Regions from separate parts of the Chelativorans sp. AA-79 genome, predicted to be linked through region 1. Evidence: predicted binding sites of a transcription regulator. Region 1 holds the regulator's gene; the other holds the start of a gene.
The links. The regulator HrcA, encoded in region 1, represses chaperone genes, less so after heat shock. The targets are predictions, from matches to a motif close to GTTAGCACTCNCNNNNNGNGAGTGCTAAC.
Positions count from the first base shown of each region.

Region 2: the regulator HrcA is predicted to act here: its motif matches at 1,679-1,707, upstream of PVE73_RS03540 (co-chaperone GroES).

Region 1 covers NZ_CP120361.1:5,250,042-5,257,102, reverse strand. The annotation lists gene PVE73_RS25620 (adenosine kinase) at 9-1,001, shown strand; gene PVE73_RS25615 (trimeric intracellular cation channel family protein) at 1,016-1,648, opposite strand; gene grpE (nucleotide exchange factor GrpE) at 1,696-2,352, opposite strand; gene PVE73_RS25605 (antibiotic biosynthesis monooxygenase family protein) at 2,442-2,738, opposite strand; gene hrcA (heat-inducible transcriptional repressor HrcA) at 2,755-3,825, opposite strand; gene rph (ribonuclease PH) at 3,983-4,699, shown strand; gene PVE73_RS25590 (VOC family protein) at 4,711-5,124, shown strand; gene rdgB (RdgB/HAM1 family non-canonical purine NTP pyrophosphatase) at 5,109-5,768, shown strand; gene hemW (radical SAM family heme chaperone HemW) at 5,765-6,928, shown strand; gene PVE73_RS25575 (penicillin-binding protein activator) at 6,931-7,061, opposite strand, start outside.
Region 2 covers NZ_CP120361.1:693,885-700,945, forward strand. The annotation lists gene PVE73_RS03535 (TIGR02302 family protein) at 1-1,564, shown strand, start outside; gene PVE73_RS03540 (co-chaperone GroES) at 1,842-2,156, shown strand; gene groL (chaperonin GroEL) at 2,257-3,885, shown strand; gene PVE73_RS03550 (response regulator) at 4,024-4,389, opposite strand; gene hpt (hypoxanthine phosphoribosyltransferase) at 4,447-4,989, opposite strand; gene PVE73_RS03560 (hypothetical protein) at 5,138-5,473, opposite strand; gene ftsE (cell division ATP-binding protein FtsE) at 5,668-6,327, shown strand; gene PVE73_RS03570 (ABC transporter permease) at 6,380-7,061, shown strand, end outside.

The DNA of each region.
Region 1 (7,061 bases):
GTTTTCCCATGAGCGAATACGACGTCCTCTGCATCGGCAATGCCATCGTGGACATCATTGCCCGGTGCGACGATTCCTTCCTGGTGGAGAACGGGATCATCAAGGGCGCGATGAACCTGATCGAGGTGGAGCGCTCAGCGCTGCTCTACGAACGCATGGGGCCGGCCATCGAGACCTCCGGCGGAAGCGCCGGCAACACGGCGGCCGGCGTGGCGGGCTTCGGCGGGCGCGCCGCCTTCTTCGGCAAGGTGTCGAACGACGGGCTGGGCGATATCTACCGGCACGACATCCGCGCGCAGGGCGTGGCCTTCGACACGGCGCCGCTGCAGGGCCATCCGCCCACGGCGCGCTCCATGATCTTCGTGACGCCCGACGGCGAGCGCTCGATGAACACCTATCTCGGCGCCTGCGTGGAGCTTGGACCGGAAGACGTGGAGGAGGAGAAGGCAGCGGAGGCCAAGGTCACCTATTTCGAGGGCTATCTCTGGGACCCGCCGCGCGCCAAGGAGGCGATCCGCAAGACGGCGGAGATCGCCCATGTAGCGGGACGCGAGGTCTCCATGACGCTCTCCGACCCCTTCTGCGTCGACCGCTACCGCGGCGAGTTCCTCGACCTCATGCGCTCGGGCACGGTCGACATCGTCTTCGCCAACGAGCACGAGGTGATGTCGCTCTACCAGACGGCGTCCCTGGAGACGGCCCTTTCGGCATTCCGCGAGGATTGCAGGCTGGGCATCGTCACGCGCTCGGAGCATGGATCGATCGCGGTGACGCGCGAGGAGACGGTCGCGATCAAGCCGGTGCCGGTCGAGAACCTGGTGGATACGACCGGTGCGGGCGATCTCTATGCGGGAGGCTTCCTCTTCGGCTACACGCAGGGGCGCAGCCTCGCCGATTGTGGCCGGCTGGGCTCGCTGGCGGCCTCGCTCTGCATTCAGCAGATCGGCCCGCGCCTGCAGATCAGCCTGAAGGAAGCCGCCGAGCAGGCGGGCCTGTTGTAGAAACGTCTAGACGATTAGACGATATCTTCCGGGCGGCGGCCCGGGCGCGGCTTATAGCGCGGGAAGGTCCAGCCGAATTTGAGCGCGCCCCCGCGCACGAGGAAGGCGGCCAGGAAGGCGATGAGCGCACCTGCCATCGTCGGCGCGCCGGAAAAATCCGCTGCCGTATAGACTGCCGACCCCGTAAGGGCGGCGGTGATATAGATCTCGGGTCTGAGCAGCACCGACGGCTCGCCCGCAAGCAGATCGCGCATGATGCCGCCCACGGTGCAGGTCATCATGCCTGTCACAAGCGCAACAGCCGGGGATCCGGTCGCGGCAAGGCCCTTGGCGGCGCCTATGACGCAATAAGCCGAAAGCCCGACCGCATCGAGCCAGAGCAAGAGCTTGTAACGCGATTCCACCAGATGGGCGGAAAAATAGACGACGACCGCCACCACCGTGCAGACGACGAGATAGGCGGGGTCCGCCACCCAGAAGACCGGAAGATCCAGCAGCAGGTCGCGCACCGTGCCGCCGCCCAGGCCGGTGACGCTGGCGAAGAACAGGAAGCCGATGACGTCGAGCTGCTTGCGGGAGGCGGCAAGCGCGCCCGTGGCCGCGAATACGGCCACGCCGGCATAATCGAACAGGAGAATCGGGTTCATCGGCAGCCTCCCGCTTTCGCGTAGCGCAAGGCTGCCGGAAAGGGAAGCTAGGGGGCGCTGTCGGGGCCTGTCGCAGCTTCCGCGCCGGCTCCGTTGCCTGCCTTCGGCCCGCCCTTGGCCACGCCGACCATGGCCGGGCGCAGGACGCGGTCACCGATCACGTAGCCTGACTGCACCACCTGCACGACCGTGTTGTTCGGCACCTCGGAATTCGGCACCTCGAACATTGCCTGATGGAAATGGGGGTCGAACTTCTCACCCTCCGGCTCGATGCGCTTTACGCCATGGCGCTCCAGGGCGGCAAGCATGGCACGTTCGGTCATCTCGACGCCTTCCACCAGCGCCTTGAAACCGGGATCGGCCTCCTCCGCGCGGGCTTCCTCGGAGACCGCCTGCAGCGCACGCTGCAGGTTGTCCGACACGGTGAGCATGTCGCGAGCGAAATTGGCGATGCCGTAGACCCGCGCATCGGTCACATCGCGCTGGGTGCGCTTGCGCAGATTCTCCATTTCGGCGGCGATGCGGAGCGCACGTTCCTTCAATTCCTCGTTCTCCTTGGCCAGGCGAAGGAGAACATCCTCTTCGGAGACAGGTGCGGCACCCTCGCCCTCGGCGAATGCGGCCGCTTCGGCGCCATTCTCCACGGCCCTCTCCTCGGCCTGGTCCTGATCGGGCGCGCGGTCGTCCTTCGGGTGTGTATTCATTGCCTATCCGTCGTCGATATTATCCTTGAAACCGGGCCGGATATCGAGGTTTGTGACCCTAAAATCAAGGGGTGCGGAAAAGAGGCCGGTCAGGACGGCAAGCCAGCCCCGCCCACGGGAACCGTGCGCACATGGCTGTCGAAGCCGGCGATCAGCGGCCGGGCCCTGGCTATGGCCGCCTGGACCTCCGGCAGCGAAAGAGAGGCTTTTTGGTTCTCCTCGCTGTCCCAGACCTCGGTGATCCAGATCGCATCGGCATCGTCCTCCGCTTTCGCGATCACATAACTGAGGCAGCCCGGCATCTCGCCGGTGGAGTCCAGCAGAATCCGGATCAGCGTCTCACGCTCGCCTGGCTGGGCGCGCATCTTTCCGATCAGTCCGAACATTCTCCCTCCGCTCAAGCTACCGCAGCAAACGTCCCACGAGCTGGGCCGTGTAGTCCACCATCGGCACGATGCGCGCGTAGTTGAGCCGCGTGGGTCCGATGATCCCGAGCGCGCCGATGACGCGTGATTCCTGGTCGCGATAGGGTGCCACGACGAGCGAGGAACCGGAAAGGGAAAAAAGCTTGTTCTCCGAGCCGATGAAGATGCGCACGCCCGGTCCTTCTTCCGCGAGTCCCAGGAGCTGGATCAGCGCCTCCTTGGTTTCCAGATCCTCGAACAGGTGGCGCAGGAGCTCGATATCGGCCTGGGCGGTCACATTTTCGAGCAGGTTCGCTCGGCCGCGGACGATGATGCGCGCCGGCGCGTCGCTCTCGGTGCCGGCCCAGATGGCAAGGCCCTGCTCGACGAGCGACTGGGACAGCGAATCGAGGGCTGCGCGGGTCTCCTCCTTGAGCCGCGCCATCTCGGTTTTCGCCTCCGCGAGCGTACGGCCGCGGATATGCGCGTTGAGGAAGTTGGAGGCTTCGATGAGCTGCGAGGTCGTCACGCCCGGCGGGACCTCGATGACGCGGTTCTCCACCTCGCCGTTCTGCGAAACCAGAATCGCAAGCGCTTTCTGCGGCTCGAGCTGTATGAACTCGATATGTTTGAGCGGGGCTTCGGTCTTGGCCGCGAGCACGAGGCCGGCGCCACGCGAAAGGCCGGAAAGCATCTGGCTCGCTTCCGTCAGCATATGGTCGAGCGACTGGCCGCGGCCGGAGGCCTTGATCTGCGCCTCGATCACGCGCCTTTCCTCCTCGGAGAGGTCCCCGATCTCCATGAAGGCGTCGACGAAGAAGCGCAGGCCCTGCTGCGTCGGCAGGCGGCCGGCGGAAATGTGCGGGGCATAGATGAGACCCAACTGCTCCAGGTCGCTCATCACATTGCGCACGGTGGCCGGCGAAAGCTGCGTCGGCAGCAGCCTGGAAAGGTTGCGCGAACCCACAGGCTCGCCATGCTGCAGATAGCTCTCCACGATCAAGCGGAAGATGTCGCGCGAGCGCGCATCGAGGGACTGGAACGTCTGGTCAGCCACAGGCTTGGTCATGCTCGTGCCTCCGTGCCGGAATATAAGCGGCGCAGCGGCGAACACAACTGCCGGCGCGCCCTCGCGCACGCGGTTTTCCTTTGCGTCGAGAGGCCTGGAAAGCTACAAGCCGGCACCAACACAAAAATCACCATCGGGAAGCTGGAGGCAGGAAGACATGCGACCATCAAGGCGGCAACCGGACGAGATGCGCGCTGTCAGCTTTGAGCGGGGCATTTCCAAGCATGCCGAGGGCTCCTGCCTCGTCAAGTTCGGCGATACGCAGGTGCTCTGCACGGCAAGCCTGGAAGAGAAGGTGCCTTCCTGGCTTCGCAATTCGGGCAAGGGCTGGGTGACCGCCGAATATGGCATGCTGCCGCGCTCGACGGGCGACCGCATGCGCCGCGAGGCCTCCAGCGGGAAACAGGGCGGGCGCACGCTGGAGATCCAGCGCCTCATCGGCCGCAGCCTGCGTTCGGTGGTGGACTTGCAGGCGCTGGGCGAGATGCAGATCACGGTCGATTGCGACGTGCTGCAGGCCGACGGCGGCACGCGCACGGCCGCGATCACCGGCGGTTTCGTGGCGCTCCATGATTGCCTTACCTGGATGCAGGCCCGGCAGATGGTTTCCGTCGAGCGCGTCCTGAAGGACCATGTGGCCGCAGTCTCCTGCGGCCTCTACGAGGGGACGCCCGTGCTCGACCTCGACTACGCGGAGGACTCGGCCGCCGAGACCGACGCCAATTTCGTCATGACCGGCAAAGGCGGCATCGTCGAGATCCAGGGGACGGCGGAAGGCGCTCCCTTTTCCGAAGAGCAGTTCCACGAGCTTCTGTCGCTCGCGAAGAAAGGCATCGCCCGGCTGGTGGAATTGCAGAAGATGGCGGTTCTTTAGCCTAGGACACGATGAAGCCCGCAGCCATTCTCGAAGCCGCCCTCTATGTGGACGATCTGGCCGAAGCCGAGCGCTTCTACGGCCAAGTGCTCGGGCTCGACCTCCTGGCGAAGGCGGAAGGACGGCACGTCTTCTTCCGCTGCGGGGACACGGTGCTGCTCCTGTTCGACCCGAAGGCGACGGAGGTGCCGCCGGAAGCGGGCGCCCGCCTGCCTGTGCCGCCGCACGGTGCCCACGGACCGGGCCACCTGTGCTTCTCCGCGGGCGCAGCGGAAATCGAGCTGTGGAAAAAGCACCTCGAAGATCACAACGTCGCCATCGAAGCCGATTTCGAATGGCCTCGGGGCGGCCGGTCCATCTATTTTCGCGATCCGTCCGGCAATTCGCTGGAATTCGCGGAGCCGCGCATATGGAGTTTCACGTGAGGCCGATCGAAAACAGGAAATTCGTGCTCGCCAGCCACAACAAGGGCAAGCTCGACGAGCTTGCCGATCTGCTGGCGCCCTTCGGCTATCAGGTACAATCGGCAGCCGAACTCGGCCTGCCCGAGCCGGAGGAGACCGGCACGGAATTCGAGGAGAATGCCTATATCAAGGCGCTCGCCGCCGCCAAGGCGACGGGCATGCCTGCCCTGTCGGACGATTCGGGCATGTGTGCAGACGCCTTGGGCGGCGCGCCGGGCGTCTACACCGCCGACTGGGCGACGCAGCCCGACGGCAGCCGTGATTTCGGCGCCGCCATGGATAAGGTGGAGAAGCTGCTGCGGGAAAAAGGCGCCCTCACGCCCGAGCGGCGGCGGGCGCGTTTCGTGGCCGTGCTCTGCCTTTGCTTTCCCGACGGAGAGGCGGAATTCTACCGCGGCGAGGCGGAAGGCCATCTCGTCTGGCCGCCACGTGGCACGCTGGGCTTCGGCTATGATCCGGTCTTCCAGCCGGACGGCCATCACAGGACCTTCGGGGAGATGACGGCGGAGGAAAAGCATGGCTGGAAGCCGGGAGACGCGCATGCGCTCTCGCACCGCGCCCGTGCCTTCAAGAAGTTCGCGCAGACAAGGCTAGGGGTTTCATGACCGCAGTGCTCGATGGGGGGCCTGGCTTCGGTGTCTATGTCCACTGGCCCTTCTGCGCGGCCAAATGCCCTTACTGCGACTTCAATAGCCATGTGCGCCACCAGCCGGTGGACCAGGAGCGCTTCGTCACCGCCTTCGCGCGCGAGCTGGCCACCATGCGCGCACGCACGGGGCCGCGTAGCGTCTCCAGCATTTTCCTAGGCGGTGGAACGCCGTCGCTGATGGAGCCGAAGACCGTCGGCGCCATCCTCGATGCCATTGCCGCCAACTGGCGCATGCCGGCGGGGATCGAGATCACGCTGGAAGCCAATCCCTCCTCGGTGGAGGCGGACCGGTTCCGCGGCTACCGCTCCGCCGGCGTCAACCGTGTCTCTCTGGGCGTGCAGGCGTTGAACGACAGGGATCTGCGCCTTCTCGGCCGGCTCCACAATGTGGAGGAGGCGCTGCGCGCCATCCGGCTGGCACGCGACATCTTCCCGCGCATGTCCTTCGACCTGATCTATGCCCGCCCGGGGCAGACGGCGGATGCCTGGGCGGCTGAACTTGAGGAGGCGATCGGCCACGCGGCCGACCATCTGTCTCTCTATCAGCTCACCATCGAGGAGGGCACGCCCTTCCACGCGCTGCGCGCGGCGGGAAAGCTCGTGGAGATCGATCCCGGCCTTGCGGCGGACCTTTACCAGGCGACGCAGGATGTGACGGCTGCGCAGGGACTCCCGGCCTATGAGATCTCCAACCATGCCAGGCCCGGCGCGGAGAGCCGCCATAACCTCATCTACTGGCGCTACGGCGAATATGTGGGCGTCGGACCCGGCGCCCATGGCCGCTTTGTCGAGGATGGCCGCCGGGTCGTGACGATCACCGAGAAGCATCCGGAAACCTGGGCGGCGCTCGTGGAATCCCGGGGCTCCGGCGTCACCGGCGGGGAGATGCTCACGCGCTCGGAGGAAGCGGACGAATTCCTGCTCATGGGGCTGAGGCTCGTCGAAGGAATCGACCTCGACCGCTACGAAAAGCTCGCAGGCCATCCACTCTCGCCGCAGCGCGTGGCGGTGCTTCGCGAGGAGGGCCTGCTGGAGCCCGTCGGGAACTCGCGCCTGCGCGCCACGCCGGCCGGCATGGTGGTGCTCGACGCGCTCGTGGCTGACCTGGCGCGATAGGCTCAGCTTCCTCCGGTGAAGCTCGCTGGTGCGGGGCTGATCAGCCGCGCAGCGCCGTCCGTCACTTCATAGACCGCATAGCCGCGCTCATTGGTGCCGTCGGGAAGGAAGCGGAACGTACCCGTCGTGCCCG
Region 2 (7,061 bases), 750 kb from region 1:
CGTGCCGACCGAGGCCGATCCAGACGCGCATCCGCTGTTCGAGGCACCGGAAATGCCGCTCACCCTGCCGCGCGGGGGCGACCGCAAGGCGGCCAAGACGTCGCGCGACCTGACTGAGCACCCATGGGCAGGCTCCGAGGTGGAGCTCTCTCTGTCCGCGACCGATGCGGCCGACCAGACGAGTGAGAGCGAGACGAAGAGGTTCAGTCTGCCGGAGCGGATCTTCACCAATCCGCTCGCCCGTTCGGTGATCGAACAGCGGCGCGTTCTGGCGCTCGACGCCCAGAAGAAACCGCGTGTGCTTTCCCTCATGGACGCCGTGCTTCTGTGGCCGGAAGAGACCTTCACAGAGCCGACGCACTTCCTTCTCCTCTCGGCCGTGCGCTCGCGCCTTTCCGGCGCGCGGAGCGACGATGCGCTGCGCGATGTGGTGAACGAGCTTTGGGAGATCGCGCTCATCATCGAGGACGGCGACCTCACCGCCGCCGAAAAGCGTCTGCGCCAGGCGCAGGAGGCTTTGAAGCAGGCGCTGGAGAACGGCGCCAGCGACGAGGAGATCGCGGAGCTGATGCAGGAGCTGCGCGAGGCGATGCAGGAGTTCATGCGCGAGTTTGCCGAGCGCGCCATGCAGAACCCACAGATGTCGCAGAACCCGAACATGGAGATGCTTAGCCAGAACGATCTGGAGCGCATGCTCGATCAGATCGAGGATCTCGCGAGATCGGGCGCGCGCGACCAGGCGCAGGATCTGCTCTCCCAGCTCGAAAACATGATGAACAACCTGCAGATGGCCCAACCCCAGCAGGGTCAGGGGCAGCAGCAGTCGGAGATGCGCCAGCAGATGGACCAACTGGGCGAGCTCCTGCGCCGCCAGCAGGAACTCATGAACGAGACCTTCCGGCTCGATCAGCAGCAGCGCGGTCAACAGGGCGAGCAAGGGCAACAGGGTCAGCAAGGCCAGCAGGGACAGATGGGCCAGCAAGGCCAGGGACGGCCGCCCGGCCAGGGACGGCCGCCCGGCCAGGGACAGGGCCAAGGTCAGGGCCAGGGCCAGGGCATGTCCCCGGAGGAACTCGCCGATGCCCTGCGCGGGCTGCAGGAGGGCCAGGGCGGGCTCCGGCAGGACCTGGAGAGCCTGATGGAAGGGCTGCGCGGCCTCGGCATCGAGCCCGGAGAAGGATTCGGCGAAGCGGGTGAAGCCATGGGCGAGGCCGAGGGCGCGCTCGGCGAAGGTCAGGGCGAGCGGGCCGTGGGCGAGCAGGGCCGTGCGCTCGAAGCACTGCGCCGCGGCGCCCAGGACATGATGAACCAGATGCAGGCCATGCAGGGCGAACAGGGCGGCCAGGGCCAGCAGGGCACCCGCCAGGGCAATTTCGGGCGCGACCCGCTGGGCCGTCCGCGGGCGACGACCGGGCCGGATTTCGGTGACGACGTCCAGGTGCCGGACGAGATCGACCGGCAGCGCGCGCGAGAGATCCTGGATGCGATCCGCCGCCGTCTCGGCGATGCTCTCAGTCCCGAGCTGGAGCGCGAATATCTGGAGCGCCTCCTCGATATGCAGTGAAGGCGCGCGGCGCCATCGCCGCACCGACCCGCTTCGCGGGCGCCTCTTTGCCGCGTGCGAAGGCGGGGACACACCCGTCCCAAGGTCGCAGGCATACCCCCCAATGGAAATCTTTTTGGCACTCGCAAGGGATGAGTGCTAATTTTTCCTTGCAGACCTCTTGAAGCTGGATTCAGGCACAACCAAATTTTTCGCGCGCGGCGCCATGACGGGCCGCGTACCGCGCCGGCGGGCCGGCGCGGGAGGTGCTTCGAAACTGTTTGTCCAGGAGGAAGACATGAAGTTCCGTCCTTTGCATGACCGCCTGCTTGTCCGCCGCATCGAGGCGGAGGAGAAGACGGCGGGAGGGGTGATCATTCCCGACACCGCGAAGGAGAAACCGCAGGAAGGCGAGGTGCTGGCCGTCGGCCCCGGCGCTCGCGACGAGAAGGGCACGCTCGTGCCTCTCGAGGTGAAGGTCGGCGACCGCATCCTGTTCGGCAAGTGGTCCGGCACGGAAATCCGGCTGCAGGGCGAGGATCTCCTCATCATGAAGGAAAGCGACGTGCTCGGCATTCTCGACCAGGAAGCCGAGGCGAAGAAGGCCGCCTAGCGCATCGGTCCGAAAATCGGAGCGATTTTTCGGAAAGCCCGATGCGCAGAACGAAAGAGTTCTTCCATCAGTCGAATGCTGCCTATGAAGGAGTGTTGAAATGGCTGCCAAAGACGTGAAGTTCCATGCCGATGCCCGCGAACGCATGCTCAAGGGCGTCGATATCCTCGCCAATGCCGTAAAGGTCACCCTCGGTCCCAAGGGCCGCAACGTCGTTCTCGACAAGTCCTTCGGCGCTCCGCGCATCACCAAGGATGGTGTGACGGTCGCCAAGGAGATCGAGCTCGAGGACAAGTTCGAGAATATGGGCGCGCAGATGGTGCGCGAAGTGGCGTCCAAGACCAATGACGCCGCCGGCGACGGCACCACCACCGCGACCATTCTCGCCCAGGCCATCGTAAAGGAAGGTGCCAAGGCGGTCGCCTCCGGCATGAACCCGATGGACCTGAAGCGCGGCATCGACAAGGCGGTCGCCGCCGTCGTCGAAGAGCTCAAGAAGAACGCCCGCAAGGTCACCCGCAACGACGAGATCGCCCAGGTCGGCACCATCTCGGCCAATGGCGATCAGGAGATCGGCCGCTTCCTCGCCCAGGCGATGGAAAAGGTCGGCAATGAGGGCGTCATCACGGTCGAGGAGGCCAAGACCGCGGAGACCGAGCTCGAAGTGGTGGAAGGCATGCAGTTCGACCGGGGCTATCTCTCCCCCTATTTCATCACCAACCAGGAGAAAATGCGTGTCGAGCTGGATGAGCCCTATGTGCTCATCCACGAAAAGAAGCTTTCGAACCTCCAGTCGCTGCTTCCCGTGCTCGAGGCCGTGGTGCAGTCCGGCAAGCCGCTGCTCATCATCGCCGAGGATGTCGAGGGCGAGGCGCTCGCCACGCTGGTCGTCAACAAGCTGCGCGGCGGCCTCAAGGTTGCCGCGGTGAAGGCGCCGGGCTTCGGCGACCGCCGCAAGGCCATGCTGCAGGATATCGCGATCCTGACAGGCGGTACGGCCATTTCCGAGGACCTCGGCATCAAGCTCGAGAATGTCACGATCGAGATGCTCGGCCGCGCCAAGAAGGTGGTGATCGAGAAGGAGAACACCACGATCGTGGACGGCGCCGGCTCCAAGGCCGAGATCGAAGGGCGCGTGGCGCAGATCAAGGCGCAGATCGAGGAGACCACCTCCGACTACGATCGCGAGAAGCTGCAGGAGCGTCTTGCCAAGCTCGCCGGTGGCGTCGCGGTGATCCGCGTCGGCGGGTCGACCGAGGTCGAGGTGAAGGAGCGCAAGGACCGCGTCGACGACGCCATGCATGCCACCCGCGCAGCCGTCGAGGAAGGCCTTCTGCCCGGCGGCGGCGTGGCGCTGCTGCGCGCGTCCAAAGCGCTGGACGCCGTCAGCGGCGAGAACGAGGACCAGAAGGTCGGCATCAACATCGTGCGCCGCGCCATCGAGGCCCCCATCCGGCAGATCGCCGAGAATGCGGGCGCGGAAGGCTCCATCATCGTCGGCAAGCTGCGCGAGAAGTCCGAGTTCGGCCATGGCTGGAACGCGCAGACCGGTGAATATGGCGACCTCTTCCAGATGGGCGTCGTCGATCCGGTGAAAGTGGTGCGCACCGCGCTGCAGGATGCGGCTTCCGTCGCGGGCCTGCTGATCACCACGGAGGCGATGGTGGCCGACCGGCCGAAGAAGGAAACCGCCCCGGCGATGCCCGCCGGCGCCGGCATGGATTTCTGAGCCGGCTAAATTTATCGTGCATCGGGCGCGGCCGCCCTCCGGCCGCGCCTTTTTTCTTCGTGCTTGAAGACACCATGCTCCCAACACCCCCTCTGGCCGGCAAGGCTATAGAGGGGGCCTGTTCTTCAGTATCCCGCGTCAAGCCGCCAGGGCCTTGCCCACGCGATCGCGGATCTCGGCCAGTGAGAAGGGCTTGTTGACCACGCCCAGCACCGTGCCGTCCAGTTCGGCCGCACGCTCCTGCTGGTCGGCGAAGCCGGTCATGAGCAGGAGCTTGAGGCCGGGGAAGGTCTTGGCCGCCGTGCGCGCCATCTCGATCCCGTCCATGGCGGGCATGCGGATGTCGGACAAGACGAGATCGAAGGCGCCGGACGCCTTCTCGATCTTGTCGAGCGCATCGGCCCCGTCCTCCGCCATGTCCACCATGTGGCCGGCGGCGGCGAGAGCGCGTGCGGTGAATGTCCGGACCGAAAGGTCGTCGTCAACGATCAGAAGCTTTGCCATGGGGCGATTGTCTCCGGCAATTGTTGACGTTCGCTGAACGGAGCGCAAGAAGCCGCCTCAGGCGTCGCCTTTCACGACACCCACGAAGGGCAGTTCGCGGAAGGCATGCGCCACGTCCATTCCGTAGCCGACCACGAAATAGTCAGGGCATTCGAACCCGACGAAATCGGCTTCGAGGGTCGCCTGCCGCCGCGAGCGCTTGTCGAGCAGCACCGCGATCGAGACGGACCTCGCACCGCGCGAAAGCATGAGGTCGCGCGTGAATTTCAGCGTCTTTCCGGATTCGAGTATGTCGTCGACAAGCAGGATGTCGCGCCCGCTCACGTCGTTGTCGATGTCGCGCAGCACCTTGACGTCGCCGCTCGTGGTGCCCGCGCCGTAGCTCGAGATCATGATGAATTCGACCTCGGGCGAGATCCCCGCGTCATGCATGGCGCGGATCAGATCGGCGGCGAAGATGAAGGAGCCCTTCAGGACCGAAACCACGAGCAGGTCGTGGTGGTCGCGCGCGGCGATTTGTTTGGCAAGTTCCAGATTGCGCTGCGCGATGGCGGACGCCGAGTAGAGGACCTCGATTTGCTTGCCACGGACCACAGGCATCGTGCGGCTTGCTCCCTGAAGGTGACTGCAACAGATTTCCCGCCATCCTTAGGAACGGCCGGAAGCATGGAGAAGGCGACATGCCCGCCCGCCGCGAGCGGTTGCCCGCTTGTCCCCAGGAAATAATGCGCAATGCGGCCGTTGTCGCTCAAAATATCGTCGCAGCCTGGCCGAACGCCGCATGCCCGCCGCTGACCCAGAACGCGCCGGCCACGAGCAGGAGCGCGCCGATCCAGAGGATGGCCCGGCCGGCACGGGAAGGATCGCGGGGAAGCCCCCTGCCGCGCCGGAGGATCTCGAGGCCCGCCACGCCTGCCGGAGCACCCGCGGCCGGTAAGCCGGACCGCCTCCCGGAGGCTCTCACCAGCGTCTCGAATTCCGCGTCGAGAATGCTGTCGTCCTTGCCGTGCGGATCAGCCCGGCGGGTGGAAGCAGCACTCACGAGAAGCTCGCCCGAAACGGGGCGCAGTCCACTTTTTCCCATCGGGGCAGAACCGTTTTCCGCTGATCTGCGCCGTTTGTAGGCCGCAGTGGTTAATGTTTCACGATTTCGCTGTTTTCGCCTGGATGTTAATCGGGCATTAACCATAAAAGCCAAAGGTGGTTCGCGCGTCTCGGGCCGCCGTCATCGTCGCCGCGGCTGGTTCATCCGCTCCGAAAAAGCGCAGGTCAGTACACGTGATTCGCTTCGAGAATGTGGGCTTGAGATACGGGATGGGCCCGGAGGTGCTCCGTGACGTCTCGTTCCAGCTGCCGGAGCGGTCCTTCCAGTTCCTGAGCGGCCCTTCGGGTACGGGCAAGACGACGCTGCTCAGGCTCCTCTTCATGTCGCTCAAGCCCACGCGCGGGCTCATCACCATTTTCGGCAAGGACCGTTCGCGCATCACGCGCGAGGAGCTACCGCTCCTGCGCCGGCGCATCGGCGTCGTGTTCCAGGATTTCCGCCTCCTCGACCACCTCACCACCTATGAGAACGTGGCCCTGCCGCTGCGCGTGCGCGGACGGGAGGAGGCGGGCTATCGCAGCGACGTGGTCGAGCTGCTGAAATGGGTCGGGCTCGGCGACCGCATGCACGTCTTCCCGCCGGTGCTTTCGGGCGGCGAAAAGCAGCGCGCCGCGATCGCCCGCGCGCTGATCGAGCAGCCGCAGATCCTGCTCGCCGACGAGCCCACCGGCAATGTCGATCCGCAGCTCGCCCGCCGCCTGCTGCGTCTCCTGATCGAGCTCAACCGCCTGGGCACCGCCGTGGTGATCGCGACACATGACGTGGGGCTCATGGAGCAGGTCGATGCGCGCCGGATGATCCTTTCGGGCGGAAGGCTTCAGATCTATGATTAGGTCGATGGCCGCCAGGGACCAGGCGATCCGCCTCGTGGAGAAGGTCGGCGTCATGAAGCGACAGGCCGCTGCGCGCCGGGCGCGCAGGCAGAACCCGATCGTGCCGCCCGACAATGTCGCCGGGCGGGCGATGGTGCTCGTCATCGCCATCATGACCTTTCTCTCCTGCCTCACGCTCGGCGCGGTCACGCTGGTGCGCGACACCGCCGCTGTCTGGCAGACGCAGATCGCGCGCGAGGCGACGATCCAGATCAAGCCCGTGGAGGGGCTGGACATGGAGGCCGCGCTGGCGGATGCACGGCACGTGGCCGCCGGCTATGCGGGCGTGCAAAGCGCCAGCATCGTCGATCGCCAGGCCACCGCGCGGCTCTTGGAACCCTGGCTCGGACCGGGCCTCGACATCGACGAATTGCCGGTGCCGCGGCTCATCATCGTGACGATCGATCCGGCGGAGCGGCCGGATTTCGCGGCGATGCGGGCAGAGCTTGCCGGGGCGGTGCCGAGCGCCATCCTCGACGATCACCGCACCTGGGTCGACCGGCTGGTGGCCATGGCGCGCACCACCGTCACGATCGGCATCGGCGTTCTCGTCCTGATGCTGTCTGCGACCGCGCTCACGGTCATCTTCGCGACCCGCGGCGCGATGGCCGGCAACGGGCATGTGATCGAGGTCCTGCACTTCGTCGGGGCGGAGGCGCAGCTCATCGCCCGCGAGTTCCGCCGCCACTTCCTGC